4 regions of the Bacillus cereus group sp. BfR-BA-01360 genome follow, and region 3 is predicted to be linked to each of the others. Evidence: riboswitches for the same ligand, from Rfam matches in the RefSeq annotation. Region 3 holds a riboswitch; each other region holds the start of a gene.

Region 1 (8,087 bases), on a different contig from region 3:
ATTTCTGTATAATTATTCTTATGGGGGAGATAAGAATGAGGAGATGGGGAATTGAAGTATTAATTTTTAGCGTTGTGGTTATATGGGGCATCAATTATACGATTGCGAAATACGGGCTATTAGAATTTACAGCGATTGAATTTACAGCACTTCGGATGATGGCAGCAGCACCGCTGTTATTATTACTTACGTTTTATATTGAAAAGTCGCTCTATATAGAGAGAAGAGATATACCGAGGCTCATTATTGTCAGTGTTGTTGGCATTATACTATATCAAACATTATTTATGGAAACTGTAAAATATACATCTGCAACAAATGCTTCTTTACTCATTTCTATTTCACCTATTTTTACAACACTATTTACAATTTCGCTGAAACAAGAGAATTTTTCTATTCGAAAATTCATCGGTTCTATTATCGCTTGTGCAGGCACAGTACTTGTGTTACGAGCGGGCCATTCATTTGCCAGCTCGTTCTATGGAAATGGGATTGGGGTTATTACTTCAATATGTTGGGGGCTTTATCCAGTATTAGCGGGACCACTTATAAAAAAATATACAGCACTACGTGTCACTGCTTGGTCAGCGGTTGTTGGGGCGATTCCACTTTGTCTACTGAGTGGATGGCATGTCTTTTTATTACCATTTCAAATTGAAAAAGGAATGACATGGTTTGCGCTCTTATATTCTATTTTCTTTGTAACAGTATTTGGTTTGGTAATGTGGTATATAGGGGTTCAAAAAATCGGAGCATCCCATACGATGGTGTATATGTATATTACTCCACTTGTAGCAGTGTTATTTGCAGCGTTATGGGCAAAAGAGCATATTTCTATGCAGCAAATCATTGGTGGATGTATTATTTTTTTCGGATTATGGTTTGTGAAATTTGAAGAGCGAGCATCACAGGCAATCATATCAGAACATATATCAAAATAGGAAAACAGATCAATCGTGATCTGTTTTCCTATTTTTTTATTTTGGGAAGAAATATGAGAAAAAGAATAGCAGTAATAAGAGGGATTAAATTAAGAAACGGTATACGAAATAATGTGATGAGAATGATGCCGGGAAGAAGGACACCGAGAACAGCATAGAAGATACTGTGCTTTTTTGTGTACCAATATAAAGAAAGGCCAATAAGTGCTGGAACAATGAAATGAATAAGAGCCAATAAAAAATAAATCATCAGACGCCCCCTTTATTTATGTGCTTACTACATCATATCCATATGTTTATAGATTGATATCAATTTTTTGGGAAATGGACAGAAAAATGTTTGCAAAAACGTCAAAAAATCTTTAGGATAGGCAGTAAAAATCTTGTATAATGTTATTTTGTAAAAGTATTTTAATAACATAAACGCAGTGTTTATATGATTTTTGTAAATATAACAAATAAAATGTGATGGTATGTAGATAGAAATGAATAACAGTAAAGGAGCATAGTATGATTCGTATGTCATTAAGGGCGTTTAAAATTCAAATGTATTATTTGCTAGGTATTATGCTACTAGGATGGGCAATGACTCCATTTTCTGCACATTTTTTAGGTGTGGGAATCGGTCTACTAGTTAGTATGTATTGTGTTTGGATTTTAGGCAGACGCATTGAAAAGCTTGGGGATAGCATTGTAAAAAAAACAAAGGCACCGTCCCTTGGAATGTTTAATCGATTTGCAGCAGCGATACTGGGTGCAATTATTATGTATGAAATCGAACATCATATGGTAATGTGGGCGTTTGCTGTTGGGATTATGGGTGGTTACATCTTAATTGTCATTAATTTAGGGTATTACAGCATGAAAGATGAGCAGAAATAGATTATAAGTATAAAACGTTCCTTCTTCAAAAGAAGTGAGACACTCTGTTTGGTTTTTGAAGGTAGGATTTTATATAAAGAAAGAAGCTTACGTTTTTTATCGTAAGCTTCTTTTTTATTGTAAGTATGTGTATAACCGATAAAGTCGCATTGGGTTTTGTCGGTGAGTACGCGTAGCTTTATTTTGATTTACAACATACTTATTCATATGGGTAAGAGTCATTCTTAAGCAGTTGGACCGCCAAGGTTGATAATATCTTTTGAGACATTATCGAATTTCTTGAAGTTTTCTTTAAATTGATTAGCAAGTTCAATTGCTTTTTGCTTATAAGCAGCTTGATCAGCCCATGTTTGTTCAGGCATTAATACTTCATCAGGTACACCTGGCACATGAAGTGGAACATCTAGACCGAAGATATCATGTTTTACGGTTTCTACTTTATCCAGTTCACCGTTTAATGCAGCTTGAACCATTGCTCGAGTATAAGCTAAATTCATGCGCTTCCCAACGCCGTATTCGCCGCCAGTCCAACCAGTATTTACTAAGAATACTTTTGCATCGTGCTTTTCAATTTTTTCACCAAGCATTTCTGCATATCTTGATGCATCAAGCGGTAAGAATGGTGAACCGAAGCAAGTAGAGAATGTAGCTTGTGGAGATGTAACACCACGTTCAGTCCCTGCTAGTTTACTAGTGTAACCGCTTAAGAAATGATACATAGCTTGTTCTTTTGATAACTTACTGATTGGTGGTAATACACCAGATGCATCAGCAGTTAAGAAAATAATGGTATTTGGGTGTCCTGCAACACTTGGTAGAACGATATTGTCAATCGCATCTATTGGATATGCAGCACGTGTATTTTCTGTTAACGCTGTATCGCTATAGTCTGCAATGCGTGTTTTATCATCAACTATAACATTTTCTAATACGGATCCGAATTTAATAGCATCAAAGATTTGTGGTTCTTTTTCATGAGAAAGATTAATGCATTTTGCGTAGCAACCGCCTTCAATATTGAATACGCCATTATCAGACCATCCATGTTCATCATCACCGATTAATTTTCGATGTGGGTCAGCTGATAAAGTTGTTTTACCTGTTCCAGATAAGCCGAAGAATAATGCTACGTCGCCTTCTTCCCCTACGTTAGCAGAGCAGTGCATAGAAAGAATATCTTGTTCAGGAAGTAAGAAGTTCATAATAGAGAAAATAGATTTCTTCATTTCTCCAGCGTATTCAGTACCACCAATTAGCACAATGCGTTTTTCGAATGAAACAATAATGAATGCTTCAGAGTTTGTGCCATCAACTGCTGGATCTGCTTTAAAGTTTGGTGCAGAAACAATTGTGAATGGTGCATTATGATTTGCTAATTCCTCTTCAGTTGGACGAATAAATAATTGATGAACGAATAAATTATGCCATGCATATTCGTTTACAACTTGAATTGGCAGACGGTAGTTACGATCAGCGCCAGCAAATCCTTTAAATACAAATAGTTCTTCTTTTTCCTTTAAGTACTCTAATACTTTTGTATATAATTTATTAAAACGCTCTTCAGAAATCGGTTGATTTACAGGTCCCCAAGCGATTTTATTTGCAACCGATGGTTCTTTCACGATAAATTTATCTTTAGGAGAACGTCCTGTATATTTTCCTGTTGAAGCAGAAACAGCACCGGTAGAAGTTAGTTTTCCTTCATTTCTCATCAGTACTTTTTCCACTAACTGCGGAACGCTTAGTTGAATCTGTGCATTGCTTCCGTTCAGTAATTCATGTAATCCAATTTGGACATTCACAGTACTCATAGTTTATATACCATCCTTTTCATTTTATGAAATATTTCTCGTAATCCCCATCAAAAGTATAACACAATTATATAAATAATGTATACTATTTATTTATTTTTGTTTGTGTGAATGTATAATTTTCTTATTTATATTTTAGCGTGAAAAACTTGTAGGAATAAATGAATATTAATTGACAAATGAATAGCATTTCTTTAGTATAGGTTGGGACGGATACTCTCTTATCCCGAGCTGGCGGAGGGACAGGCCCGATGAAGCCCAGCAACCTCACTTGTACTGGTAAAAACAAGTGAATAGGTGCTAAAACCTGTGCGAGGCGAATGGTCTCGAACGATAAGAGCGAAGGGCAAAAAGCAGTATGCAAGTAGCAAACCAAACCTTTCCTCTATATAATGGGAAAGGTTTTTCTTTATACTTGTGTGGGAGAATAAATGAATGTCGCAATTTGTGGCAAGTTAAGGATGAGTTCCGTACAATATATACAATTACTGTAGGGAGGTTTACCACATGACAAAACAACGTCATCTGTTCACATCTGAGTCTGTAACTGAAGGACATCCAGATAAAATTTGTGACCAAATTTCTGATTCAATTTTAGATGCGATCTTATCAAAAGACGCAAATGCACGTGTAGCTTGTGAAACAACAGTAACAACTGGTTTAGTATTGGTAGCGGGGGAAATTACAACTTCTACGTATGTAGATATTCCAAAAATCGTTCGTGAAACAATACAAGGCATTGGGTATACTCGTGCAAAATATGGATTCGATGCAGAAACTTGTGCAGTTTTAACATCTATCGATGAACAATCTGCTGACATCGCTATGGGTGTTGACCGAGCGTTAGAAGCACGTGAAGGTCAAATGACTGATGCTGAGATTGAAGCGATTGGTGCAGGAGACCAAGGTTTAATGTTTGGTTTCGCATGTAATGAAACGAAAGAATTAATGCCACTTCCAATCTCACTTGCTCACAAATTAGCTCGTCGTTTAACGGAAGTTCGTAAAGATGAAACATTAGAATATTTACGTCCAGACGGTAAAACGCAAGTTACAGTTGAGTATGATGAAAATGGTAAACCAGTACGTGTCGACACAATTGTAATTTCTACTCAACATCATCCGGAAATTACATGGGAACAAATCGATCGCGACTTAAAAGAGCATGTAATTAAAGCTGTTGTGCCAGCAGAATTAATGGACGAAGAAACAAAATTCTTTATTAACCCAACTGGTCGTTTCGTAATTGGTGGGCCACAAGGGGATGCTGGATTAACGGGACGTAAAATTATCGTTGATACTTATGGTGGATATGCTCGTCACGGCGGTGGTGCATTCTCTGGTAAGGATGCAACAAAAGTTGACCGTTCTGCAGCGTATGCAGCACGTTATGTTGCGAAAAATATTGTAGCAGCTGGTCTTGCTGAAAAAGCAGAAGTACAGCTTGCGTATGCAATTGGTGTAGCGAAGCCAGTATCAATTTCAGTTGATACATTTGGAACTGGGAAAGTATCTGAAGAGGTACTAGTAGAATTAGTTCGTAACAACTTCGATCTTCGCCCAGCTGGCATTATTAAAATGTTAGACCTACGTCGCCCAATTTACAAACAAACAGCAGCTTACGGCCACTTTGGACGTACTGATGTAGATCTTCCTTGGGAGCGTACAGACAAAGCAGCTGACTTAAAAGAGCAAGCTGGTCTATAATATAATAAAAAAGGTTTTGCGCTTTCGCGCAAAACCTTTTTTATTTATAGTTAGGCTGTAATAGTGCAAAAAGTTCAATATCATGCCATGCCCCATTTCGAAATATCGCTTCTTTACAAGTCCCTTCATGTTGAAAGCCAAGTTTCTTATAAAGATGTATTGCCTTATCGTTAAACGAAAATACTCGTAGAGAAACGCGATGTAAGTTTAATTCTCGAAAAGCGTAGTTTAATAATAGAGTTAATGCTTCTTTACCATATCCTTGTCCCCAGTAATCTTTCTGCCCAATATCGATGATACATTCTGCGTTCTGGTTATAGGAATCAATCTGAATGAGAGAGGTAATTCCTATTGGGAGGTTGTCATTTTTCAATTCGATGATATAACTTTTGGAATTAGCTGCGTGTATGATTTGTTTGCAAAATGCTTCGGTCTCTTCGAATGAATATGTATCAAGTATAGGGCTAGTTGTTTGCATAACTTCAGGATCGTTACGCCAAAGATGATAAGTCGGAATATCGTCTTCTGATAACTTTCGTAAGCGAATTCGGTTAGATTCAAACAATTTGGAAATACCTCCTATTTCATCTCATTATTTTGTTTCGTACATACCTCAGCGCAAGCATTACAATATATTTGTCCATTCAGTTCAATATATTTTTTATATTTGTCATCCCGCTACTAGGGGTAGGCATATGAATCCATGATTTTTCATAAGATTTGATTTCTTTTTTGCAAGACTTACAAAGTATTGGCTTACTGCGGAATATTTGCAATCATCTTCTCTTTTGACGCGCTTTTCCAGCGCAAAATGCACTGCATAGTAAAAAAAACGTGGCAAAACTAATTCCGCCAATCGTTGCATGAGGTACAGCATCTTTTAACGCAAATCCTGCACTTATGGAAGCAGCAAACAAAAGAAGAAATGTTGTTGTAAGTTTTTGATAGAGTCCCATGTATATCCTCCTCATTGTGAAAATACGGTTCGATTTATAGAATGTGAAAAATAGTAATTGTGATTGAGTGAGTCGTAGAGATGATATGTGGTGGAAGAAACAATAAGATTCCTCTTTATGGATTTATATACTAATATTGTAACATATTATTTTGTGTCGTCACTACATAATGATGAAAGTGTGATGTGCTTCATATAAGCAAGGGATTGAATCGGGTATGATAAAATAAAATAGAGTTTGTTAAAAGAGGAGAATGAGCATGAGTGTAGTAGAACATAAAAAACAAGCGCCAAAAGAAGTGCGTTGTAAAGTAATTACTGTGTCTGATACACGTACAGATACAACGGATAAAAGCGGTAAGGTATTACATGAGTTATTAAGCGAAGCAGGTCATTTCGTAACTGCCTATGAAATTGTAAAAGATGATAAAGAAAGTATTAGGCAAGCTGTATTAAGTGGATATCATCAAGAAGATGTCGACGTTATTTTAACAAACGGAGGAACTGGTATTACAAAGCGCGATGTAACGATTGAAGCAGTTTCGGCATTAATAGATAAAGAGATTGTTGGATTTGGTGAGCTATTTCGCACGATTAGTTATTTAGAGGATATCGGGAGTGCAGCAATGTTAAGTAGAGCAATTGGGGGAACAATGGGCAGAAAGGTTGTCTTTGCTATGCCAGGTTCGACTGGAGCTGTGCGTCTTGCGATGAATAAATTGATTTTGCCAGAGCTCGGGCATATTATATTTGAGCTAAATCGCCAATGAAGAGCGTAGCAGGAATTGTATTAGCTGGTGGTATGTCTAGACGCTTTGGAGAACCGAAAGCCTTAGTAAGTTGGCAAGGGTATACGTTTATTGAACGGATTGTTCAAGTGATGCAGGATGTAATGCAAGATATAGTTGTCATTAGTCATGCTAGCATAAAAGAACGTGTAGCTCATTTAATAGAAGTTCCTGTTATAGAAGATATTTCTTTCTATAAAGGAGAAGGACCGCTTGCAGGAATTGTATCTGGTATGGAGCATCTTGAAGCAGAATGGTATATGATTTCACCTTGTGACACGCCGAATATTTCTAGCAAATGGATAAAACAAATAACAGGACAAATTGACGATGAGTATGAAGCGATTATTCCGATTGTTGAGGGGAGAAAGCAGCCGTTATTAGGGGCGTATCATAAGAATGTGAAAGAGAAAATTTATAAGTTATTAGACGAAGAAAAACGGAGCATGGAGCAACTTTTATCACATTGTAATGTAAAGTATGTGACGGGAGATGAATGGAATATAGAAAAAACATGGTTTGTAAATGTGAATACGAAAGAAGAATATGCAGAATTACTTACATGTAAAAAGAAATAAATGGAATGATAACAGAAAAAATGGCTGTTGTGTGTCCAAGATGGAAAAGAATAGCCTTTTAAAGAATGCGATGGATATTTTGCATTTTGGATTGTTAAATAAGGTCGTTTACGTGGATACCATCTTTTTAACATTTGTACAGGAATATGGCTCATTGTTAAGGAAACAGCTGCTGCATAATTTGTAGAATCCCTTTTGAAAAAAATAAGAAGACAAAGGACGAGTGAGATAGAGAAGATTGCATCACCGATGTGTGTAATGATACGGAAAAAGACATTTAATGTTTTTTGATCGAAATAACGGTTAATTCTTTTGAAAATGTAACACGCTATTTTATATAAGGAGCTGACAGATTTCATCTTCATGGAACATCTTCCTTCTCATTTACATATATATTGAGATGATATCTTCTATTTTAATAAGAT
Region 2 (8,087 bases), on a different contig from region 3:
TGAAAGTTTATATTTTCTCATGATGATCTCCTATTATTTTGTAATGTAAGTAAACCTTGTTGATTATAATATAGAAACTTCAAATGAGCCATTGATTTTACTTACATTTTTGTCATTTGACCTAAAAAATGGAGGGGTGCGGGATGAAACGTTTGTCTTTCTTGTTCTTTTTTATACTTTTATGTTTAGTAGGAACTGGATGTACAAAGGGAGAAGCGGGAGGAGCATTAGAGTATAATGGCAGAGCGCTTGTCATTGGTGTTATTGGTGAGAAACCAAAAGATACATTCAGAAATGTGAAGTTTGAAAATATAGCATTAAACGAAATGGAACAAAAATTAGCGGAAGTAGATGGCTTTCTTGTGATGAAGGAGAAGTTTCAAGAAGCATCAAACGAACGGTATAAAGAATTGTTTTTATCAATAAAGAAACCAGTATTTTTTATTGGCTTACAAGATAAATCTTATTCGCTTTTTATAAAGAAGAAGCTAGATTATAACCATGCACCGAAGGATGAAAATGCAATGTATACGCAAGGGTTTGTAAATATCGGAAGCGGTGAAGGACAGCAGTGGGGGATCGGTTTAACAAACGGTGGCGCTGCAGAGGAAAGTGTTCATAATATGTATATTATTGTGTTTCAGGCGATTGCGGATTATTTAAATAGACAATGAGAGGAGCCTTTAAATAAGGCTTCTTATTGTTTAAATAAACGTTTGTTTAATATATATGTTCGCCCTAAATATGATAAAAATATGTATTTTTTGTTATATTGTTTTCTTTTGATAGTGGAACAAATAAAGAAATTTGCAGGATTATTAAAAATTATCACGAAATAAATTAAAGTTTGAAGAAATAATGGTTTGAAATAATAAAACGTTTTCTATATGATAAAGGTAAAGGTTAGTAAAAAAGTAGGTGAATTTATGACAGTAACATTTTATTCATACCCAAAATGTGGCACATGTCAAAAAGCAAAGAAATGGTTTGAGGCAAACGATGTAGCATATGAGATGATTCATATTGTTGAAAATCCACCGTCACAAGAAGAATTACGCAATTTGCATATGAAAAGTGAATTGCCGTTAAAGAAATTTTTTAATACAAGCGGTATGCGTTATCGTGAGCTTGGTTTAAAAGATAAGTTAAAGGTTGCAAGTGAAGACGAAATGTTTGAACTTTTAGCGTCCGATGGTATGTTAATTAAACGTCCGATTGTAACAGATGGAACAAATGTAACACTTGGCTTTAATGAAGAGCAGTTTGAAAGTATGTGGAAAAAGTACCAATAAGGTATTTTTACATAATTAATACATTCACTGGAGGTACAGTCATGAGCATTCCAAATCATTTACGTTACTCTGAAGAACACGAATGGGTAAAAACTGAAGGGAATCAAGTTGTTATCGGTATTACTCATTTCGCACAAAGTGAGCTAGGCGATATCGTATTCGTTGAACTTCCTGAAGTAGGTGCAACACTTGAAGCTAATGAGCCATTCGGAAGCGTAGAATCTGTTAAAACAGTTTCTGAATTATATGCACCTGTAAGTGGTAAAGTTGTAGCAGTAAACGAAGAATTAAGTGATCAACCAGAACTTGTTAACGAGTCTCCATACGAAGGTGCATGGATGGTGAAAGTTGAACTTTCTGATGCAAGTGAAGTTGAAAAACTATTAACTGCAGAAAAATACGCAGAAATGACAAACCAAGACTAATTTGATTCTAGATAAAAGAGGCAGCCTATGTGCTGTCTTTTTTAATTTTTATAGTACATTGTTATCAAAAGGAATGAGAAACCATATCCCCCTTACATTCTGAACGAGCCGCTTGTGCTTTTCTTTGTAAAAATAAACAGGAAACAAGATGGGAATATCGAATATACTATATACGAAAGTAAGGTTGTTTTATAGTATATGGTGATCGGGTGATGACACATGGTTTATGTAGAAAAGGTCATTATTGTAGAAGGTAAATCAGATAGAAGAAAGATTGAATCTATTATTCGAGAACCGGTGGAAATTGTTTGTACAAATGGTACAATTGGTTTGTCGAAAATGGATGAGCTCATTGATCAGTTTTTTGATAAAGAAGTATATGTGCTAGTGGATGCTGATGATGCAGGAGAAAAGCTTCGCAAGCAATTTCGTAAGGAATTTCCGCAGGCTGAACATATTTATATTGATCGTTCATATCGTGAAGTAGCAACTGCACCGTCTTCACATTTAGCAAATGTATTATGGGGAGCTGACATTGATGTTTATACAGAATATTTACGGTAAGGAATGATGATAGAAGTGATTGACTGGACAGGTGCTGAAGCCACAAATCTAATAGTGAATCAAGAAAAAACAGTGTTATATGTATATACTCCAATGTGTGGTACATGCCAATTGGCGAAAAAAATGTTAACTGTTGTAGAAGCAACGATTGTTGACTTAGAAGTTGGCATGTTAGATTTAAATTATGCTCCGCATTTAGCACGTGAATATGAGATAGAAAGTGTTCCTTGTTTACTCATATTTGAAAATGGAACGTTGAAGAAGAAAATATATGCATTTCATTCAGTTGAATATTTATATAAGGAACTACAGTAGGCGGCAAAAAATTTGCCGCCTCGACACATTTCTTGGGAAATATGTTGAAATGGCAGAGGTAATACAGTATTTGTCGAGCAAAAGGAAGAGGATTGATGCTTAGGGAATGGAAAGGTATTAGTAGAAAGTGATATGAAGGATGTGATGAGAATGAAATTATATTCAATGCTTCAATCATTTGTAACACATGCTAATAAACAATATCATTTAGAACCTCTTTTGCGTCAAGCAGGAAAAGTCATTAGTATTCATTTTGGAGATGAGTGCCATTCCCTCCAAATTTCAAGGGATTATATACAGCTTGTAAAAGGAGATAGGGGAACCGAACAAATCCACTGTTTTAAAGAAGAAGATTTACAACAATTAGTTACAGGGAATGTTCGTTTGCAAAAGCTAATTCATGAAGGTCGTGTACATTATGCGGGGACATATCGCACGATGCTATTATTGGAGTCCATGTTTCATATTTGTAAACCAATGCCAGTGGGCGCTTAATATTCTTAAAATTTTCTTTTTAAGAAATTTTTTGTTGACAGAGTGAATGTATATTGATAAAATTCAAGTCATAAAATATAGATAATTTCATAAATTTTGAATCAGAAGAAAATTAGATCTGATTTCTCTTATCAAGAGAGGTGGAGGGACTGTGCCCTATGAAGCCCGGCAACCGTCAACGATTTTGTTGAAATGGTGCCAATTCCTGCAAAGCAAATGCTTTGAGAGATGAGAGAAAGGATTATGTTGATATACGCATAAAAACCTTTCTGCTCATTGTAAAGCAGAAAGGTTTTTTTGTTGTTTGAATGAGGAGGACATTTAAACAACAGGAAAAATCGATAAGAAATTGAGCAGATGGCGACAGTTCAGTATTCTTACACCAAAAATAAAAAATGTGAGAGTCATTCTGAACGAGCTACTTACGCTTTTTATGAAATCCAGCTTCAGTAGCTAGAATGTTCGGTGGCTTCGCTTCTTTCTACGAGGCAAAAAGGCGCCTCTACGTCAGAAGCTCCATCCCCCTTACATTCTGAACGAGCTACTTACGCTTTTTAATTAAAGGGGTGAACATCATGATTCTATTAGAAAATGTGAAAAAGATATATCAGTCAAAAAACGGTGATGTGATTGCTGTAGATCGGGCCAATTTAAAAATAGAGGAAGGCGAAATTTTTGGGGTTATCGGATATAGCGGTGCAGGTAAGAGTTCGTTAATTCGCTTGTTTAATCAGTTGGAGAAACCAACTTCTGGTCAAATTACAGTTGCTAATCGTTTGATTTCAGCCATTACCGGTAATGAACTTCGAAAGGCAAGACAAGAAATTGGGATGATCTTTCAACATTTCAATTTACTTTGGTCAAGAACTGTTCGTGAGAATATTGCTTTTCCTCTCGAGATTGCTGGTGTGGATAAAAAGGAGCGAAAGAAACGTGTAGATGAGCTTATTCGTCTTGTCGGATTAGAAGGGAGAGGAGATGCTTATCCATCTCAACTGAGCGGTGGACAAAAACAACGCGTCGGGATTGCAAGAGCGTTGGCTAACAATCCGAAAGTACTTTTATGTGATGAAGCAACATCGGCGCTTGATCCGGAAACAACAGATCAAATTTTAGATTTACTACTAGATATTAATAAACGCCTTAACTTAACCATTGTGCTTATTACTCATGAAATGCATGTGATTCAAAAGATTTGTAATCGTGTTGCAGTGATGGAAAAAGGGAAAATTGTAGAGACAGGTTCTGTACTAGAGGTATTTCGTAATCCGCAGCAAGAGATTACAAAGCGATTTGTTCAGCAATTAACAGATTCTGAAGATACGAATGAAACGATTGAAAACTTATTAGAGAAATACCCAGATGGTAAAGTCATTCGTTTGCAATTTATTGGAGATTCTGTAGAGCGCCCAGTGTTACAAGGGTTAATGAGGAGAGAGGATGTAGAAGTTAGCGTGCTTCAAGGAAATATCGCGCAGACAAATAATGGAGCATACGGAAGCTTAATTGTTCATTTAAATGGTGAAGAAGCAGCCATTCAGCAGGCAATAGCAGGAATCCATCAAGAGAAAGTAGAGCTGGAGGTGGTTGCACATGGATAAATTGCTCACAAATGTCGATTGGAATCAAATGCTAGAAGCAACAGGAGAAACATTATACATGACGGCAATCGCAGCAATTGCCACATTTATTTTAGGACTTATGTTAGGATTACTGCTCTTTATGACAGCGAAGGATAATTTGTGGGAAAACAAAGTGATTCATACAGGAATCGGGGCATTCGTAAATATTTTTAGATCAATCCCGTTCATCATTTTAATCATTCTACTTATTCCGTTTACAAAGATTCTTCTTGGAACAATTCTTGGAGCAAGTGCAGCATTGCCTGCTTTGATTATTGGAGCGGCCCCATTTTATGCGAGAATGGTTGAAATCGCGCTTCGTGAAATTGATAAAGGTGTGATTGAAGCTTCAAAGGCAATGGGAGCGAAAACAAGCACAATTATTTGGAAAGTATTAATTCCAGAATCTTTGCCAGCACTTGTATCTGGTATTACCGTAACGACAATTGCACTTGTTGGTTATACAGCAATGGCAGGCGTTGTTGGCGCTGGCGGACTCGGTACACTAGCATATTTAGAAGGGTTCCAGCGGGGAAACAACGATGTGACAATTGTTGCGACAATTTGTGTATTGCTGGTTGTGTTTTTCATTCAATTTATTGGAGATTTTGCGACAACTCGGATTGATAAACGATAAATCGATTAAAAATTAGGAAGGATGTTAACAACATGAAAAAATTATTACTTTCAGCACTTATTACGACATCAATTTTTGGATTAACAGCTTGCGGTGGGAAAAGTGAAGATAAGCTTGTTGTCGGTGCTTCTAATGTACCGCACGCTGAGATTTTAGAGAAGGCAAAACCATTGCTTGAGAAAAAGGGCGTTGTGTTAAAAATTGAAAAATTTCAGGACTATGTATTACCGAATAAATCATTAGCAGATAAAGAATTAGATGCAAACTATTTCCAGCATATTCCGTATTTAGAGAAAGAAATAAAGGATAAAGGGTATAAGTTTGAAATAGCAGGCAAAATTCATTTAGAACCGATTGGAGTATACTCTCAAAAATATAAAAGCTTAAAAGAGCTTCCAGATGGAGCGACAGTAATTATGAGTAACTCTGTGGCTGATCATGGCCGCGGATTAGCAATCTTACAAAAAGAGGGCATTTTAAAAATTAAAGATGGTGTAGATCCTGTGAAAGCAACAACAAAAGATATTGCGGAAAATCCAAAGAACTTGAAGTTTAAAACAGATATCGAACCAGGTCTATTGCCACAAGTGTATAACAACAAGGAAGGCGATGCGGTTTTAATTAACTCAAACTATGCAATTGATGCAAAATTAGATCCAGGAAAAGATGCAATTGCGATTGAAAGTAATGATTCTCCATATACAAACGTAGTGGCAGTTCGTAAAGGGGATAAAGATAAAAAAGAGATTAAAGCGCTTGTAGAAGTATTGCATTCGAAAGAAATTGAAGATTTCATCAAGAAAGAATATAAAGGGGCGGTTGTTCCTGTAAAAGAATAATGGCAGGAAAAAAGGCTGAGAAATTCTCAGTCTTTTTTCTTTATATATATAAGAAGAAAGGTGTATCATAATAGAATGTGAGGGAAAATCTATACACATTTGTGAAAAAATTATTACTTTTTTTCAGCGTTTGCGATATCATTTTATTTGATATAAAATTAGAATGAGAATAAAATGAGAATGTGAATGTTTTAGGAATTTTTAAAATGTATATAGAGGATTATTGGAGGTATTGAGATGGCTGGTTCTACATTAACGGTTAAAGACTTACATGTATCAATCGATGGCAAAGAAATTTTAAAAGGTGTAAACCTGGAAGTAAAAGGTGGAGAAATCCACGCAATTATGGGACCTAACGGAACGGGTAAATCAACTTTATCTTCTGCAATTATGGGTCACCCAAAATATGAAGTAACAGAAGGAAGCATCATCATCGACGGTGAAGATGTACTAGAAATGGAAGTAGATGAGCGTGCACAAGCAGGTCTATTCCTAGCAATGCAATATCCAAGCGAAATTAGCGGAGTAACAAACGCTGACTTCTTACGTTCAGCAATTAATGCACGCCGCGAGGAAGGCGATGAAATTTCTCTTATGAAATTTATCCGCAAACTAGATAAAAACATGGAATTTCTAGAAATGGATCCAGAAATGGCACAACGTTACTTAAATGAAGGTTTCTCTGGCGGTGAGAAAAAACGTAACGAAATTCTTCAATTAATGATGATTGAGCCAAAAATTGCAATCTTAGATGAAATCGACTCTGGTCTTGATATCGATGCATTAAAAGTTGTATCTAAAGGTATTAACGCAATGCGCGGTGAAGAGTTTGGTTGCTTAATGATTACGCATTACCAACGTTTATTAAACTACATTACTCCAGATTTCGTTCACGTTATGATGAACGGTCGTATTGTAAAATCTGGTGGTCCTGAGCTTGCTCAACGTCTAGAAGCTGAAGGTTATGACTGGATCAAAAAAGAATTAGGTATTGAAGACGAAACAGCAGAGCAAGAAGCGTAAGAGAGGAGCATAAATATGACAATCGGTACATTACCTTTCGATCAAGAAACAATCCGTCAGCGCGCAAGCGAAGTAAACGAAGCTGCTTGGTTGACTGAGTTCCGCTTACAAGCTCTTGCACAAGCAACTGAACTTCCAATGCCAACGCCTGATAAAACAAAAATCGATAAATGGGACTTTATCGGAAAAGGCACTACTCTTAAGCAAGAGTCTGTAAGTTCTTTAGCGGAACTTCCAGAAGCAGTGAAAAACTTAATTGATGAAAATAATAACGTACTAGTCGGACGCACTGGCACAAAAGCATTTGTTTCTTTAGCGGACGAAGCAAAAGAAAAAGGTGTTATTTTCACAGATATTGTAACGGCTGCAACTGAGCATGCTGAATTAGTACAAAAGTACTTAATGAAAGATGGCGTGAAAGTGGATGAGCATCGTTTAACAGCACTTCACGCAGCATTAATCAATGGCGGGGCATTTGTATATGTTCCAAAAAACGTTGTACTTGAAACACCACTTCAAGCGGTATTCTTAGTAGATGGCGAAGAAGCAAACTTATATAACCATGTATTATTCGTAGCTGATGAAAACAGTTCTGCAACTTACGTGGAAAACTATGTAGCAGATGAAAATGTTACTGGTATTGCAAATATCGTAGCAGAAGTAATCGTAGAACAAGGTGCACAGGTGAAATTTGGTGCAGTGGATCTATTAGCGAAAGGTGTAACAACGTATGTAAATCGTCGCGGTGTTGTAGGACGTGATGCTCGTATTGAATGGGCATTAGGTCTTATGAACGACGGTGATACAATTTCAGAGAACGTAACGAACTTAATGGGTGACGGATCATTTGCTGATACAAAAACAGTAACAATCGG
Region 3 (8,087 bases):
AGAAAATACCATAGCTGTTACAGATGCCTCCGGCTCCATCATAAATCCTTCTGTTAATGAAATACCTATTTCCTCAGGATGAATGAGGCGAAATAACTTTTCCTGGTCAGCAAGTTCAGGACATGCAGGGTAACCAAAGGAAACTCGAATTCCTCTATATTTTGTACGGAACCGCTCTTCCATCGTCATCTCAGGAGCGTCGGGAATCCCCCAGCGATCTCGAATTAACATATGTGTTTTTTCAGCGAGCCCTTCGGCTAGTTCTAATGCTAACGATTGAATGGCATGACTGCGTAAATAATCTCCCTTTCTCTTCCATTCCTCCGCAACGTTGCGAACTCCTTCCCCGACTGTAACAGACAAGAAGGCAACATAATCCATCTCCTCACCAACAGGACGTAAATAATCTCCTAACGTACGGTACGGCGCTTTCATTTGCCGTGGGAATGAGAAACGCTCTAATACGCGTGTATGATCTTCTGGGTCATAGATGATAATCGTCTGTCCATCACTTTGAGCAGGGAAAAACTGATATATAGCTTTTGGACGTAACCAAGATTGTTCTTCCTGCAATAACTCATCAATTAAATCATTTAACTCATGTGCTCGTTTATCACCTTCTCTGAGCAGTTTTTTTACATTTCCTCTTAAGCCAAGGTGATGCCCAATTAACATTTGCCTATTTAAAAATGGAGAAAGATGTGAAACAGGAATATCACGAAGTACGACCCGTTTTGTTGAGTCTGGCACCATGACTTTTGCTTTCGACAACGGCTCAATCACTGCTGGGATTTCTACTTTCTTCTCTTCCTGTTTCACAACATGAAGATGACGTTCCTTTTTATTCTGCTTCATTTTTTCTCGCTCTTCTTCTTTTTGTAATCGATTCATAATATCAAGACCTGTCATTGCATCACTTGCATATAATACAAGACCATCATAAGAAGGAGAAATACGATTATCTGTAAATTTTCTTGTTAATGCCGCCCCCCCTACAACAATCGGAATATTAATATTTGCTGCTTTTAAATCTTCTGCAGTTTTAACCATTTGTTGCGCTGATTTTACTAACAGACCAGAAAGCCCAATGATGTCGGGTTTCTTTTCCTTTACTTCTTGAACGATACGATCAGAACGAACATTGATTCCTAAATTAATAATTTCATACCCATTATTTGATAAAATAATGTCAACAAGGTTTTTCCCAATGTCATGTACATCTCCTTTTACAGTCGCTAATAACACTTTCCCTTTTTTAGCGCTATCACTAGATTCCATATGTGGTTCTAAATAGGCAACTGCCGCTTTCATACTTTCAGCGCTTTGCAATACTTCAGCAACGATTAGCTCATTATTATTAAACAATCGACCTACTTCATCCATACCTGCCATAAGCGGACCATTAATAATATCAAGAGGTTTTCTTCCTTCTTTAAGTGCGCAGCTTATATCATCTTGTAACCCTTGCTTCGTCCCTTCTACAATGTAGTTTGCTAGTCGTTCATCGAGCGTTAATGTTTCTTGAACAAGCACATCTTTCTTCTTTGCACTTCTATAAAAGTTCGTAAATTCTTCTAATGTTTCTTTCGATGTTTCAAATAATAATGCATCCGCGAGCTTTTTCTCTTCCTCTGGAATCGAAGCATAGCGCTCTAATTTTTCTGTATTTACAATCGCATAATCTAATCCAGCTTTTGTCGCATGATACAAAAATACAGAGTTTAATACTTCACGCCCAGCTGGCGGTAATCCAAATGATATATTACTGACTCCTAAAATCGTTAAGCATTCTGGTAATGCTTCCTTAATAAGACGAATTCCTTCAATCGTTGCGGCTGCCGAGCCAATATATTCTTCATCACCAGTTCCAACTGGAAAAACAAGCGCATCGAAAATAATATCGGAAGGACGTATCCCATATTTCTTTGTTAATAATTCATAACTCCTTTTTGCAATTTCCAACTTTCTTTCTGCACGAACTGCCATTCCTTCTTCATCGATTGTTCCGACTACAATAGCTGCACCGTATTTTCGAATAAGCGGCGTAACCTGCTCAAATCGTTCTTCTCCATTTTCTAAGTTAATTGAATTAATAACACCTTTTCCTTGTATATATGTCAGAGCCTTCGCCATCACCTTTTCATCTGTAGAGTCAATCATAATGGGTACTTTTAAGACTTTCGTAACTTCCGCTAAGAAGTTTTCCATATCTTCGACTTCATCACGATCCGGATCTGCCATACAAATATCAATAATATGTGCATTTTTCTTCACTTGCGCTCGTGCGATTTCTGCTGCCTCTTCAAAATTCCCTTCCGCTACTAATCGTTTAAACTTTCTGGAGCCAATTACATTCGTTCTTTCCCCAACAAATAATGGTCTCATCGAATCATCATATTGCAATGCCTCTAATCCACTAATTCCATGTCCTGCTCGCTCATCGTACTGACGAGGCTTACAAGATGCTAGCGTCTCCTTTATTGCTCTTATATGTTCTGGTGTTGTGCCACAACAGCCTCCAATAATATTAATCCATCCTTCTTCAGCAAAACTTTTCACCTTCTCAGCAAGTGAAGAGGGCGACTCATGATAATGGCCATCTTCATCAGGAAGACCTGCATTGGGGTAACAAGAAATATAGCATTCTGACAACTCAGAAAGAGACCGAATATGTTCGCGCATAAATTCTGGTCCAGTTGCACAATTTAGGCCAACTGATAATGGATTCATATGTTCCACTGATAAATAAAACGCCTCAATTGTTTGTCCTGCTAAAGTTGTTCCCATCGGCTCAATGGTCCCAGAAATCATAAGAGGCACTGTTTGATGTAACTGTTCAAATGCGTTTTGAATTCCTAAATAGGCTGCTTTTACATTGCGCATATCTTGACTTGTCTCAATAAGCAATAGATCGACACCACCGCGTAGCAATCCCCTTGCTTGCCTTGTATAAGCTTCCATTAGCTCGTCAAACGTTACACCACCAGTGACACTAATCGCCTTTGTTGTTGGTCCCATTGCACCAGCTATATATACTTCTTTCTGACTTTCTTTCACAGCTTGCCTTGCTAAAAGTGCCGCTCTTTCGTTTAACTCTTCATCTAAATGAGACAATTTATAATCACTTAATACAATATTCGTCGCACCGAATGTATTGGTCTCAATGATATCCGCACCCGCATCAATATAAGCCTTATGGATATTCAAAATAAGATCTGGTCTTGTTTTTACTAAATATTCATTGCATCCTTCGTATTCTTCCCCACCGAAATCATCAGCTGTTAAATCGGCTTGTTGAATCATCGTTCCCATTGCACCATCTAATATTAAGATTTCTTGCTGCAATCTTTCTTCAATTCGTCTCATTTGTTACTTCCTCTCTCACTTCTTGTTTTTCCTTTATATATTTCACAAGATGTTCTGTAATCTCATATTTTAAAAATGGCGTAATAAGATAAATGCCATGAAAATATTTCAATGCTTCATCAATTAACTCCTGTGCAATACCGATCCCTTCTTCAATCGCATCCGCTTCTGTTTCATGTTCTCTCATTCTTTCTCGCACTTGATCTGGAAGCGTAATCCCCGGTACTTCAAAATGAAGAAAATCTGCATTCCGCTTGCTTACTAAAGGCATAATTCCAATAAAAATAGGTTGTTCTAAATGTTTCGTTTCTTTGTATACTTCATAAATCAACGCTTTATCATAAATAGGCTGCGTTAAGAAATATTCAGCACCCGCTGCAATTTTTCTTTCCATCCGCTTTACTGCGGCCTTTAAATGTCTTACATGCGGATTAAATGCCCCTCCGACAGAAAACCTTGTTGCCGGACCAATCGATTTCCCTAAAATAGATCGACCATTATTCATCTCCTGAATCATCTTAATAAGCTCAATAGACGATACATCATATACAGAAGTAGCCCCTGGAAAATCCCCAACCCGAGCTGGATCACCTGTTAAAGCGAGTACTTCTTCCATTCCTAGCACTGACAATCCAAGTAGATGCGATTGTAATCCAATTACATTGTGATCTCGGCACGTTAAATGAGTAAGTACTGGTATATCATGCTTCGTTAATAACGCTCCCATCGCCATATTTGAAATGCGCGGTGAAGCTAACGAATTATCAGCCAATGTAATCGCATCAGCACCTGCTCGCTTTAATGCTTTAGCTCCTTCAAAAAAACGCTGTGTATCCAATGTTTTTGGTGGATCTAGTTCAACGACAACTGTCGTTTGTTTTTTCGCTTTCTCTGCAAGAGTACTATGCGCTCTAAAGCGCTCCGAATGCGTATGAATGATTGGCGGCCTTGAAACAACCGTCTTTTCTATAACAGGTACTTGATTGGCAATTGCACGTTTCATTCTTTCAATATGTGCCGGTGTGGTACCACAACAACCTCCTAATAAACGAACCCCCTGTTCAATAAACTTCGGTGTCATCGTCTCGAAGTAAGCCGGACTTCCTTCGTATATATAGCGTCCTTCTATATAATTTGGAAGTCCAGCATTTGGATAAGCAGATAAATAACCGTCTTTCGGAATCGAAATCATTTTTAAAGCTTCCGTCATAGGAAGTGGGCCTAATTGACAATTTAAGCCGACCACATTTGCACCATTATGTATGAGTTGTGCTAATATCTCATTTACATCATTTCCATTTTGGGTCGTACCAGCCTCATGAAGTGCTAATTGTGCCACAATTGGAATATCTGTTTGTTTTCTTAGGACTTTGATAGCATGTATGAGCTCAAATTCATCATAAAATGTTTCAAGCAGTAGCCCATCTACCTCTTCTTCTATTAACGCTCCAGCCTGTTCAAGTAGCATAAATTCTCGCTCTATATTCGTTGTCGTAACGGCACCAATATGTTTCATTCCACCAATCGTTCCTAAAATCGCATTTTGCTCCTTCGCAGCTGCTTTCGCGAGTTTTACTGCTGCTCTATTAATTTGTACAACTTGATTTTCTAAGCCATATGTACGCAATTTCGCCTCATTTGCACCATATGTATTTGTTTGAATCACATCAGCTCCAGCAGCTACATATTGTTTATGAATCGATACAATTAAATCTGGATCTGATATATTTAACTCTTCAAAACTACTTTGTAGTCCATGTGAATGCAGTAATGTACCAATTGCTCCATCACCAATTACAATCCCTTTTGATAACAAATCTAGTAATTTCACTTATCTCCCTCTTTTCTATCAATATAAAAAGTCCCCCTCTTCACCTTAAAGAGGGGGACTTCATCGATCCACCTCTTATCACGCAAAACCAATTGTTTTGCAGGTATTAGCACCGTTTCAAACATATTGTTTGAAGGTTGCCGGGTTTCACAGGGCCTTTCCCTCCACCGCTCTTAATAAGAGTTTGTTCTTACTATTTATGTTATTAAAAGGAAATCTGTTCTCCTTTAACAAAATTTGCTGATTTTCTAATAAACTTAGCATGCAAAAAAAGGAAAGTCAACAAAAAATATAAAAAATAAAAAAATTTCAAAATAAAGTTGCAATTCTTTTATCTTTTGTTGTAAAGTTAAACACATAATAAAATTTCATACAAAGTATTCTTATCTAGAGAGGTAGAGGGACTGGCCCTATGACACCTCAGCAACCATTAACAAACTTGTTAATAAGGTGCTAATTCCAGCAAATTATCAAATAATTTGAGAGATAAGAAGAAGACTCTATTTGAATGAAAGCCTTCTTCTTTGAAGGCTTTTTTTATTTTTCTATTACCATATACTTAAATTTCCATCTCATAAAGGAGGAATGTTGCTATGTCAACAATCGAAACAACATTAGCTCAAATTGGAAACCGTAGTGAAACGGGTACAGGTACGGTAAATCCCCCTGTTTACTTTTCAACAGCCTATCGCCATGAAGGAATTGGAAAATCAACTGGATTTGATTATTCTCGAACTGGTAACCCTACACGCGGTCTTGTAGAACGCGCAATTGCTGATTTAGAAAAAGGTGATCAAGGCTATGCCTGTAGTTCTGGAATGGCGGCCGTTCTTCTTGTGCTTTCTCTATTTCGCTCCGATGATGAACTTATCGTATCTGAAGACTTATACGGAGGAACGTATCGTTTATTTTCTGAACATGAGAAAAAGTGGAATATTCGATGTAGATACATAGATACACAATCGATTGAGCAAATTGAACACGCAATTACTTCTAAGACAAAAGCAATTTTCATCGAAACACCTACCAATCCTTTAATGCAAGTAACTGATATTCAAGCTGTTGCAACCATTGCAAAGCGTCATGGTTTACTGCTTATTGTAGATAATACTTTCTATACACCGTATATACAGCAACCTTTAACTGATGGAGCTGATATCGTTCTACATAGCGCAACAAAATATTTAGGTGGACATAACGACGTATTAAGCGGGCTTGTTGTTGCAAAAGGAAGCGGGCTTTGTGCGGAGCTTGCCCATTACCATAACGCTTCTGGTGCTGTATTGAGTCCTTTCGATTCATGGTTATTAATACGAGGAATGAAAACTTTGGCACTTCGGATGAAGCAACATGAAGAAAATGCAAATAAAATTGTGACCTATTTAAAAGAAGAAGACGGTGTAACAGACGTATTTTATCCAGGTAGAGGGGGCATGATTTCCTTTCGTCTTCGCGATGAAAAATGGATAAATCCTTTCTTACAATCTTTATCTATTATTACATTTGCTGAAAGCTTAGGTGGCGTCGAAAGTCTAATGACATATCCAGCTACACAAACACATGCTGATATTCCAACAGATGTACGAATTGCACGAGGTGTATGCAATCGTCTACTTCGTTTTTCCGTTGGCATTGAACATAGCGATGACTTAATTCAGGACTTACAGCAAGCAATTCAATATGCAAAAGAAGGTGTAAAAATATGAATTACTCTTTAGACACACTGTTACTGCATAACAAGTATAAACATGATGCACAAACCGGTGCTGTTAACGTTCCAATTTACAATACATCAACTTTTCATCAGTTTGATGTAGATTCCTTTGGAAAATACGACTATAGTCGCTCAGGTAACCCTACACGTGAAGCGCTTGAAGATATAATTGCTCTTCTTGAAGGGGGAACAAAAGGATTTGCTTTTGCCTCTGGCATTGCAGCCATTTCTACTGCCTTTCTTCTTCTCTCACAAGGAGACCATGTTCTTATATCAGAAGACGTATACGGTGGCACTTACCGAATTGTAACAGACATTCTATCACGTTATGGGATATCCCATACATTTGTTGATATGACAAACATAGATGATGTAAAGCGAAATATAAAATCAAACACAAAAGTTTTTTATATTGAAACGCCATCTAATCCATTATTAAAAGTAACAGATATTCGCACTGTTTGTACATTAGCGAAATCTGTTGGAGCACTTACTTTCGTAGATAATACATTTTTAACACCATTATTTCAAAAACCGCTGGAGCTTGGAGCTGATGTTGTATTGCATAGCGCAACAAAATTTATCGCAGGGCATAGTGATGTAACAGCTGGATTAGCTATTGTAAAAAATAATAATCTCGCTCAAAAACTCAGCTTTTTACAAAATGCTTTTGGAGCTATATTAAGTCCTCAAGATTGCTCTCTTGTACTTCGTGGGCTGAAAACATTGCATGTACGTCTGGAACATTCAGCAATAAACGCAAGCAAAATCGCCCATTATTTCCAAAATCATAAAAAAATACAACATGTCTATTACCCAGGATTAGAATCTCACTCCGGTTATGAAATACAACGTTCACAAGCAAAATCTGGTGGAGCTGTTTTATCCTTTTCATTACAATCAGAAGATGCATTGCGCCAATTTTTATCTAACATAAAACTACCTGTACTTGCTGTAAGCTTAGGGGCTGTTGAATCCATCCTATCGTATCCTGCTAAAATGTCCCATGCAGCCTTATCGCAAGAAGCTCGCGATGAAAGAGGAATTTCTAATTCTTTACTTCGCTTATCGGTTGGACTAGAAAATGTAGACGATTTAATTACTGATTTTGAAAATGCCCTTTCCTATGTAGAAGAACCTGTAAATTTATAAAAGCTGTTTTTATCATCTTAACAA
Region 4 (8,087 bases), on a different contig from region 3:
CGGCGCAAAAAACCAAGTTGGTCCGACTTTCAAACAATATAATGCCCCAAATACAACTCCAATCACTTTCAAAAAAGAAAAACAAATATCCACAAATGATGCCTTCCATTTCTTCGTGTAAAAAGGATAAATCGCACCAATTACCATTACACCGAAAGCGTAGTACGGTACAGCTAATGAAGCGGCTGATCGAATCCATGATACAATATGGTCAATCATAATAGATGAAGTACCATTCATTGTTACAGGCACAAAAAACATAAATACTCCCACAAAACTAGCAAAAATAAAACGAACAATAATTCCTTTCCCTACACCAGCTTTTAAGACTTTGTTTTCTAATTCCATTTGCCCCATTTCTCTTACACCTCCTAGTTTTCTAAATATTCTGCATAAACATTTTATATTCCTTTTTTACTGTAATATTTTGAATAACAACTGAAAGGATATAAGAGAATGAATGATAAGAAATACTTTTAAATGAAAAGTTATTTTTTCACCCTTTTTCGATATTTATATCCGTGCTTTTCGTAAAAAACATTTAACTTCGGATGATAAGCAACACAATCCCGCTGTACGTACTCTTTCTCTTTTTCTCATGAATCTACTCGATTCCTTTTGTGCTGATTTCATATTTTACAAAAGAAGAAAGAAGTTTAAAGATGCCTTCAAACTTCTTTCCCGTTCTTTTATTGATTTCTCTTCACTTCTTTAAATTCTTCTTTCACCTGCTCAAGCGTTCCTTCTTCCGTCATTAAACGATATGCTGTATAAGCGAGCGCTTTCGCAGCTGTAATGAGCGCCTTATCTCCCAATTCAGAACGAGCTGCTTCTCTAAACTCATTTGTATGAGCGATTAAATCGTCTGGGCCAATTTTAATATATGGATGGATGGTTGGAACAACTTGACTGACGTTCCCTGCATCTGTTGAGCCAATACCAAATCTTTCTTTTCGATGCACGTTTTCTCCAAGCGATTCTAATTCTTCAGCAACTACTTCATTCAATGTTTTTGTTATAAGCAACTCATCAATTTCATTTTGAAATGGATCTATTTTTACTGTTGTCCCGGTAGCTAATGCCGCTCCTTGTGCAATATTTTTCACCTTTTCCGTCACTTCTGTACATCTTTTCCGCGTTGCTGCACGAATAAAGAAACGAGCCACCGCATAATCTGGAATAATATTTGGAGCCTTTCCTCCTTCTGTAATCACACCGTGAATTTTCACATCCGTAGGTAGCTGCTGGCGAAGTGCATTAATGCCATTGTACAATTGAATGATGGCATCTAATGCATTAATCCCTTCCTCCGGTGAAGCTGCTGCATGCGCTGATTTCCCGTAAAAGTGAAAATCAAGTGGATCTACCGCAAGAGACGGACTTGTTGTTGCTGTTTTCCCACTAGGATGAATCATAAGCGCCGCATCAACATGATGAAATAATCCCGCTTTCACATAGCTAGCTTTTGCACTTCCATTTGGTCCCCCTTCTTCCGCTGGCGTGCCAAACACAACAATCTCACCGCCAATCTCTTCAAGCGTTTCTGATAAAGCAATCGCCGCCGCCACGCTAATTGTTCCAATTAAATTATGACCACAAGCATGACCTAGTCCAGGCAATGCATCATACTCTGCTAAAAAAGCGATGGTAGGCCCTGCTTTTCCTGAACTTTTTCTTGCAATAAATCCTGTTTCATGTCCAGCGATATTGTGTTGCAATTGAAATCCCGCGCTGCCGAGTAGTAAACTTAACGTTCGAGATGCGAAGAATTCTTGATTACCGATTTCAGGATTCGCATGAATAGCATGACTTGTTTGAATATACTTTTCTTTATGTTTTTCAATACTCTCTTGAATGATGTTACGATGTGATGTTACTTTTGTTATTCCCATTTCCTTTACTCCCCCTTTTATTTACACGTAAAAAAGCCTCTTTCCTAAAAGATAGAAAGAGGCTTTCGCATATACATTCAAACTACGCTTCTTTCTTATCTTTCAAGTCTATTACTTGCTGGAATTGGCACAGTATTCATAAAGAATCCGCTGCCGAGGCTTCATAGGGCCAGTCCCTCCACCTCTCGAGATAAGAATTTTCACAAAATTATATTAAATTATTTTTATTCTATTGTTATTCCGAGTAAATGTCAAGGAATTCCTATCTGATTTTACCGAATATCTAAAAATCCTGTTAATACACCAATTGTTTCTGGTGCTTCCAGTCTTGCACATATATACGGAAATTCCGGACTCCCTTCAAACATCATTTGCGATGTTAACGGAGCTCCTGCCCAAAAGATTTCATCATCAATGACTAAAAACGGGAACGATTTATTTTGTCTTTGTACTCTTACATTTTTTAGCGGAATAGAACCATCACTATAAATCGTTACTTGTGCATTCGTACGCATTAACGCTTGCCATACTCTCTTATCAATTTTCCTTGTACTTGGCAACGATAAAACAATTTTTCGTTTTGCCGTCAAAATATCTTTTAGTACCCCTTTTGGTTCCTCTAGATTCATTTCCATAAACCAACGTAAGCGCTTCGTAATTTTCCGCTCCCATATTTGACGTGATGTTGTGCGATCATACACATTTCCGTGGCGCTCTATATGAGCGGTTAACTGTGATAATGCTTGTTTTCTTGAAAGATTTTTACGCATATATTGACAATCTGACAGCTGAATGAACTTCCCTCTCGCCCTTGTTACGGCCACATTCACAAGGCGATGATTTTTGTGATCAAAAAATAGCACACCAGGGCGCTCTTGCGGGTAACTATCAACCGTATCAAATATTATCATATCCCTTTCAGAACCTTGAAATTTATGAACCGTTGCTGCTAAAACTGGTACATTCCGATATTTCGTTTTTTGCAACATCTCTCTTATACCTGTTGATAAAAAGCGAGATTGCGCTCGGTACGGCGTCACAACACCAATTGATTGAACACCATCTAATACTCCAATTAAAATCATTTGTATCGCCACTAAGCCAGACATCATATTAAAACGCGATCCGGAAGCAGCATCTTTTAAAGAATAAGCCCCCATTAGGCTCGTATCAAATAAAACAGTTGCCTCGTTTGCGAACGGTTGTAACTTTGCTAGTTCTTTACGCTTTGAAACAGACGGATGATCATAGACTCTATTTTTATATATAAATGAATTTGTAAATTTCGCGATATCCGCATGCATCCGTCTTTGTTCCTGCAACATATATACATTCGGATGCGCTTCAGATTGATTGACAGATTCTACAATTCCCACATGATAAAATATATCTTCACAAAGCCATTTTCGAACAAGTTCATGGTTCGCCATTGCGATTGGCGGCAACTGCAAGAAATCTCCGCAGATGACAATTCGTTTTCCAAGTGCAGCTGCTAAAGCAATTTGCGGAACATACGCCATACTGACTTCATCTACTATAACTAGATCAAATGTACGTTCATAAATCAGCGCATCAATTGCGCATTTTGATAATGTTGCACCAATTACTTGTGCATTTTCAATATACTCTCTTTCTACTTCTTTCATTTTCGCTCTCTGTTTTCGAAGATCACTTTCAATTTCTTGCATGCGTTTCTTATCAGAAGCAGTCGCTTTATAAGATAGTATTTTTTCGCGCAAATCTTGGCGCATCTCTTCTAAATAAAGTCTTTCTTCCCCCCATGAACCATTTGTCGTTTCTACAAGTCTTGAAGCAAGTAATGTCTCGTGATTACGTATATGTTCATGTTGGCTAAAACCATAACGAACAATTTCTCCTGGCGTCCATTTATTTTTCTTCTCAATTTGCTTCGTAACTTCACTCATTAACACGTCCACTGCCGCATTACTATGCGCTAATACAAGAACCGATTTTCCTTTTTGATAATGAGCAGAAATAATCCGTGATAAATTATACGACTTTCCTGTTCCAGGTGGTCCCCAAACGTATGTTGTCGCATTGTAAAACGCTCGATACGCTAATTCATTTTTCGGATTTTTCATTTTTTCAATATGCTTCGGCGTGTTCGTTCCATCTAATAAACGTCTTATACGTTGACGCTTCTGCTTTTCTTTTCTCGCTTCTTTTAATCGCTCCTGAAGTTGTTCTAACAGTTGCCACGGTTCACTGTATAAAACAGCTTCTCTAATTTCACCTTGAATATAATCATTTAATTTCAATTCTATTTCTAACCCATGTGCTGATAATACTTCCCCGGTCGCTTCCTCGCCGTCGAACTCAATTCGAATAGGTGAACCTTCAGGTAAGCTGACCTCCGAAATAAGCTGAAATACGTAAACTGTATTTTCATAATCTGTATATAAAAAACGACCATTTATGATAGAAATATTACTTCCACCTATCGTTTTCCAATGTTTAATTTCATAAGCTAACGCTTGATGCCACTCTTTCATCGTTTCCGTTAATGAAGGAGTTTGCTGAGTTGTATTCATAAAATCGTCTCCTTCCTTCTCTCCAAACATACTTTCTCACTATATCATATATCACACTAATATTTGTAAGATTTATATCTTGCTTATTTTCTTAACATTCCATATTATGATATATATAAAATTTTCAGAAAGAAGGATTCTATATGCCAGTAAGAAGAATTGAACACGTAGGTCTTATGGTTGCAAACTTAGAAACTTCGATTTCCTTTTACAAAGAAGTAGTTGGATTACAACTGCTGAAACGTATGGGACATCCCGATCCCAATCTAAAACTTGCTTTTTTAGGTGCAGAAGAATCAAAAGAAACAATATTAGAACTTATTGAAGGCTATAACGCTTCTCTTCCAACAGAAGGAAAAGTACATCACATTTGCTTTAAAGTAGATTCCTTAGAAGATGAAATTCAAAGGCTAAAACATTTACAAGTAACTTTTTTATTAGGAGAAGAAATTGAAACATTGCCAGACGGAACACGTTACATATTCTTCGCTGGTCCTGATGGAGAATGGATTGAATTTTTTGAGACGGAGCGATAGTAATTAAAAGAAACCAAAAAATCAAGTTTTAGTAATGTTTCGGTTTCACTATTATTATCGTATACTACCCTTTTTCATTTTACTTAATCTTGTCATTGCATCTGAAAACACTTAAAATCATGTACATAAAAAAAGGAAGCATGGAAATTTCCGATGCCTCCTTTTTATCTACTTATACAAAAAGAGAAGTATTCGCATACAAAGCTGGTGAACCACCTGAATGTACGAATAAAATGTTGTCTTCTTTTTTAAACTTCCCTTTTTGAATGAAGTCGATTAGTCCTGCTACTGCTTTACCCTACACACAAGTTTGTCCAAAGTGGTCTAAGATTTATTCACCCATTCTTTGGAATATTGGTATAAAAATAAATCTATCAGCCTCTTTCAAATCAATACACTCTCTACGCTAGAATTAGAGTACTTTTACTATGTTTAATCTAAATACATTACAGAAAAATAAAAAGAACAAAGTAACTTCTGTAAACCCTTTCTTTATAAATTGTTACATGAATAAGTGTTTTTTAATTCGTGTTTGCTCTATTTTTTCCATGTATATAATTAAGAAGATGAACATAATCATTTTCTTGTCCAATATCAAATCGCTTCCCATCGATAATTTTCCCATATACTTTTTGGATAGCAATTAAAGAATGAATTGCATCGGTTAGTTGATACTCACCTCCGACACCAGGCTGCACATTTTGTAACAAAGAAAAAATATCAGGTGTAAAAACATACCTTCCAATAACCGCCATATTAGATGGGGGATTTATTTTTGGTTTTTCAACAATATTTGTAATGTCCATATACCCCTCTTTTATCATATCGCCTTTCACAACCCCATACTTATCTAAAAATTCATTTGGTACTGTGTGGACGCCGATTACACTACTTTTTGTCTCTTTATATATCTTAATTAATTGATTTAAAGCAGTACCTTTATCCGAAATGATAATATCATCTGGCAAAAGTACAGCAAAAGGTTCATTACCAATGAATGCTTCACCTAATTTTATCGCTTCACCAAGGCCTCTCGCGTACGGCTGTCTCGTATATAGTATTTGAATGTCAGGAATCACAAAACTCTTTAATAAATAAGATTTTTGTTCTCTTTCTAAGAAAGCTTCTAACTCTAATGAATGATCAAAGTAATCAACTATTAAATTTTTTCTTTTTGAAACCACAATTAATATTTGCTCAATCCCTGATTTTACAGCCTCTTCTACAATATAATGAATCGCAGGTTTATTCCCTATTGGAAACATTTCTTTCGGGACTACTTTGGTAATTGGAAGACTTCTCGTACCATAACCTGCAGCTGGAATGATTGCTTTTTTAATCACTATCCTCTCTCCTTCTGCATATTTATCATATTATATTCAATATTCCTCTTACCTGCTCATCACAAAATTTAAAAAGGCTTTTACCCCTTACTTTTTCACTTGTACAAATAGGGCCTCCTTATATGTCACCAATTATACTTCTCCATCAATATACTATACTAACGGGTACTCATTTTAGAAAGGTGGACATCATATGAATATATGCATTATAGGATCTGGTTATGTGGGGCTAACATCAGCAGCAGTACTAGCTGATTTAGGACACCATGTTATTTGTGTAGATAAGGATCAAAATAAAATTCGTTCTCTTCAAAAAGGAGAGTGTCCCATTTACGAGCCAGATTTAAAAGAACTTATTCACAAAAATCGTAATCGTTTAAAATACTGTCATGAGATTGATCAAGCTATTAAACTCTCCTCAGTTATTATCATCACCGTAGGAACTCCTTCAACATCAAATGGAAAAACAGATTTAACATATTTCTACTCTGTTATTGATTCGTTAGTTCCGGCTATAACATCATATAAAACAATTATTACGAAAAGTACAGTTCCACCAGGCACAAATCAATATTTATATGAAACACTCATTAAAAAAGGTGTTTCACCATCCCTTTTTAATGTTGTTTCTAATCCTGAGTTCCTTCGCGAAGGCTCTGCTGTACATGACATGTTCTTTCCGGATAGAACAATTATAGGGGTTCAAAAAAATGATAAAAAATCATTTGAGATCATGAAAAAAATATATAAAAATATTCATGCTCCGTTCTTTTGGACTGGTTTAGATGAAGCAGAAATGATTAAATATGCAGCAAATGCTTTTTTAGCTACAAAAATATCTTTTATAAATGAGATTGCTCGAATTTGTGACGTATACCACATTGATGTTGTTGAAGTAGCGAAAGGGATTGGCTATGATTTTCGAATTAATCCTCATTTTCTGCAAGCTGGACTGGGGTATGGTGGATCATGCTTTCCAAAAGACTTGCAATCACTTATCTATACAGCAACTGATAGGCAAGTCACTGTCCCTATTTTACAAGCAGTCCAATCTATTAATTCTACACAAGTAGATCTCTATATTGAAAAAATCAAAAACTGTATAGAACAATCTGCAAAAAAAATAACTATTTTAGGGATTTCCTTTAAGCCACATACGGACGATATTCGCAATTCACTTGCAATAACACTTCTCGAAAAATTAGTGCCTCTTGGCTACGATCTTCACACTTATGATCCAAAAGCCGTTCTTCCTATCCATTTAAATAAGTACGTTACCCAACATGAGCAATTAGAACCCTCTATTATAAACTCTGATTGTGTTGTTATTGCCACGGAATGGGACGAATTTAAATCACTGAATTGGAAACAAGTGAAACAAGCGATGAAAGGAGACCTAATTGTTGATGGACGAAACTGCCTTACTAAAGAGGAAATAGAGAAATCCAGATTACGCTATGTAGGAGTTGGTCGCTCATGAAAATACTTGTTACTGGAGCAGCTGGTTTCATCGGTTCTCATTTATGTGAAGAATTACTAAAAGATAAATCCTATTCCGTAATCGGAATAGATCATTTTATTGGCCCTACTCCGATGCAATTAAAGATCAATAATATCCGTTCTCTCATAACAAACTCACGTTTTGAATTTATACAAGAAAATATTTTAAGTGCAAACTTATCAAAAATTTTAAAAGATGTCAGTGCCGTATATCATTTAGCTGCTATTCCTGGGGTCAGAACAAGTTGGGGGAAAGATTTCCAT

The links. Region 3 has a riboswitch for S-adenosylmethionine ahead of MR056_RS13665 (bifunctional homocysteine S-methyltransferase/methylenetetrahydrofolate reductase). Riboswitches for the same ligand answer to the same signal wherever they lie in the genome.
Positions count from the first base shown of each region.
Region 1: linked by a shared signal. The riboswitch ahead of metK (methionine adenosyltransferase) and the one ahead of MR056_RS13665 (bifunctional homocysteine S-methyltransferase/methylenetetrahydrofolate reductase) in region 3 are both predicted to bind S-adenosylmethionine.
Region 2: linked by a shared signal. The riboswitch ahead of MR056_RS15620 (methionine ABC transporter ATP-binding protein) and the one ahead of MR056_RS13665 (bifunctional homocysteine S-methyltransferase/methylenetetrahydrofolate reductase) in region 3 are both predicted to bind S-adenosylmethionine.
Region 4: linked by a shared signal. The riboswitch ahead of MR056_RS14355 (M20 family metallopeptidase) and the one ahead of MR056_RS13665 (bifunctional homocysteine S-methyltransferase/methylenetetrahydrofolate reductase) in region 3 are both predicted to bind S-adenosylmethionine.

Region 1 covers NZ_JAKUFV010000009.1:75,365-83,451, forward strand. The annotation lists gene MR056_RS10795 (DMT family transporter) at 36-941, shown strand; gene MR056_RS10800 (hypothetical protein) at 970-1,191, opposite strand; gene MR056_RS10805 (ATP synthase subunit I) at 1,452-1,823, shown strand; gene pckA (phosphoenolpyruvate carboxykinase (ATP)) at 2,048-3,634, opposite strand; SAM riboswitch class I at 3,853-3,974, shown strand; gene metK (methionine adenosyltransferase) at 4,142-5,341, shown strand; gene MR056_RS10820 (GNAT family N-acetyltransferase) at 5,382-5,906, opposite strand; partial or broken gene MR056_RS10825 (hypothetical protein) at 5,921-6,111, opposite strand; gene MR056_RS10830 (hypothetical protein) at 6,118-6,297, opposite strand; gene MR056_RS10835 (MogA/MoaB family molybdenum cofactor biosynthesis protein) at 6,557-7,066, shown strand; gene MR056_RS10840 (molybdenum cofactor guanylyltransferase) at 7,063-7,662, shown strand; partial or broken gene MR056_RS10845 (phosphatase PAP2 family protein) at 7,652-8,027, opposite strand.
Region 2 covers NZ_JAKUFV010000018.1:3,910-11,996, forward strand. The annotation lists gene MR056_RS15585 (phosphatase PAP2 family protein) at 1-21, opposite strand, end outside; gene MR056_RS15590 (hypothetical protein) at 144-674, shown strand; gene MR056_RS15595 (arsenate reductase family protein) at 927-1,292, shown strand; gene gcvH (glycine cleavage system protein GcvH) at 1,334-1,717, shown strand; gene MR056_RS15605 (toprim domain-containing protein) at 1,937-2,281, shown strand; gene MR056_RS15610 (thioredoxin family protein) at 2,288-2,596, shown strand; gene MR056_RS15615 (hypothetical protein) at 2,747-3,091, shown strand; SAM riboswitch class I at 3,217-3,326, shown strand; gene MR056_RS15620 (methionine ABC transporter ATP-binding protein) at 3,667-4,692, shown strand; gene MR056_RS15625 (methionine ABC transporter permease) at 4,685-5,350, shown strand; gene metQ (methionine ABC transporter substrate-binding lipoprotein MetQ) at 5,383-6,189, shown strand; gene sufC (Fe-S cluster assembly ATPase SufC) at 6,427-7,212, shown strand; gene sufD (Fe-S cluster assembly protein SufD) at 7,228-8,087, shown strand, end outside.
Region 3 covers NZ_JAKUFV010000014.1:2,723-10,809, forward strand. The annotation lists gene metH (methionine synthase) at 1-3,366, opposite strand, end outside; gene MR056_RS13665 (bifunctional homocysteine S-methyltransferase/methylenetetrahydrofolate reductase) at 3,353-5,197, opposite strand; SAM riboswitch class I at 5,270-5,380, opposite strand; SAM riboswitch class I at 5,578-5,690, shown strand; gene MR056_RS13670 (methionine biosynthesis PLP-dependent protein) at 5,791-6,903, shown strand; gene metC (cystathionine beta-lyase) at 6,900-8,063, shown strand.
Region 4 covers NZ_JAKUFV010000015.1:22,312-30,398, reverse strand. The annotation lists gene MR056_RS14360 (YjiH family protein) at 1-357, opposite strand, end outside; gene MR056_RS14355 (M20 family metallopeptidase) at 690-1,892, opposite strand; SAM riboswitch class I at 1,985-2,089, opposite strand; gene MR056_RS14350 (AAA domain-containing protein) at 2,165-4,474, opposite strand; gene MR056_RS14345 (VOC family protein) at 4,588-4,980, shown strand; partial or broken gene MR056_RS14340 (D-cysteine desulfhydrase) at 5,153-5,278, opposite strand; gene MR056_RS14335 (UTP--glucose-1-phosphate uridylyltransferase) at 5,502-6,323, opposite strand; gene MR056_RS14330 (UDP-glucose dehydrogenase family protein) at 6,517-7,803, shown strand; gene MR056_RS14325 (NAD-dependent epimerase/dehydratase family protein) at 7,800-8,087, shown strand, end outside.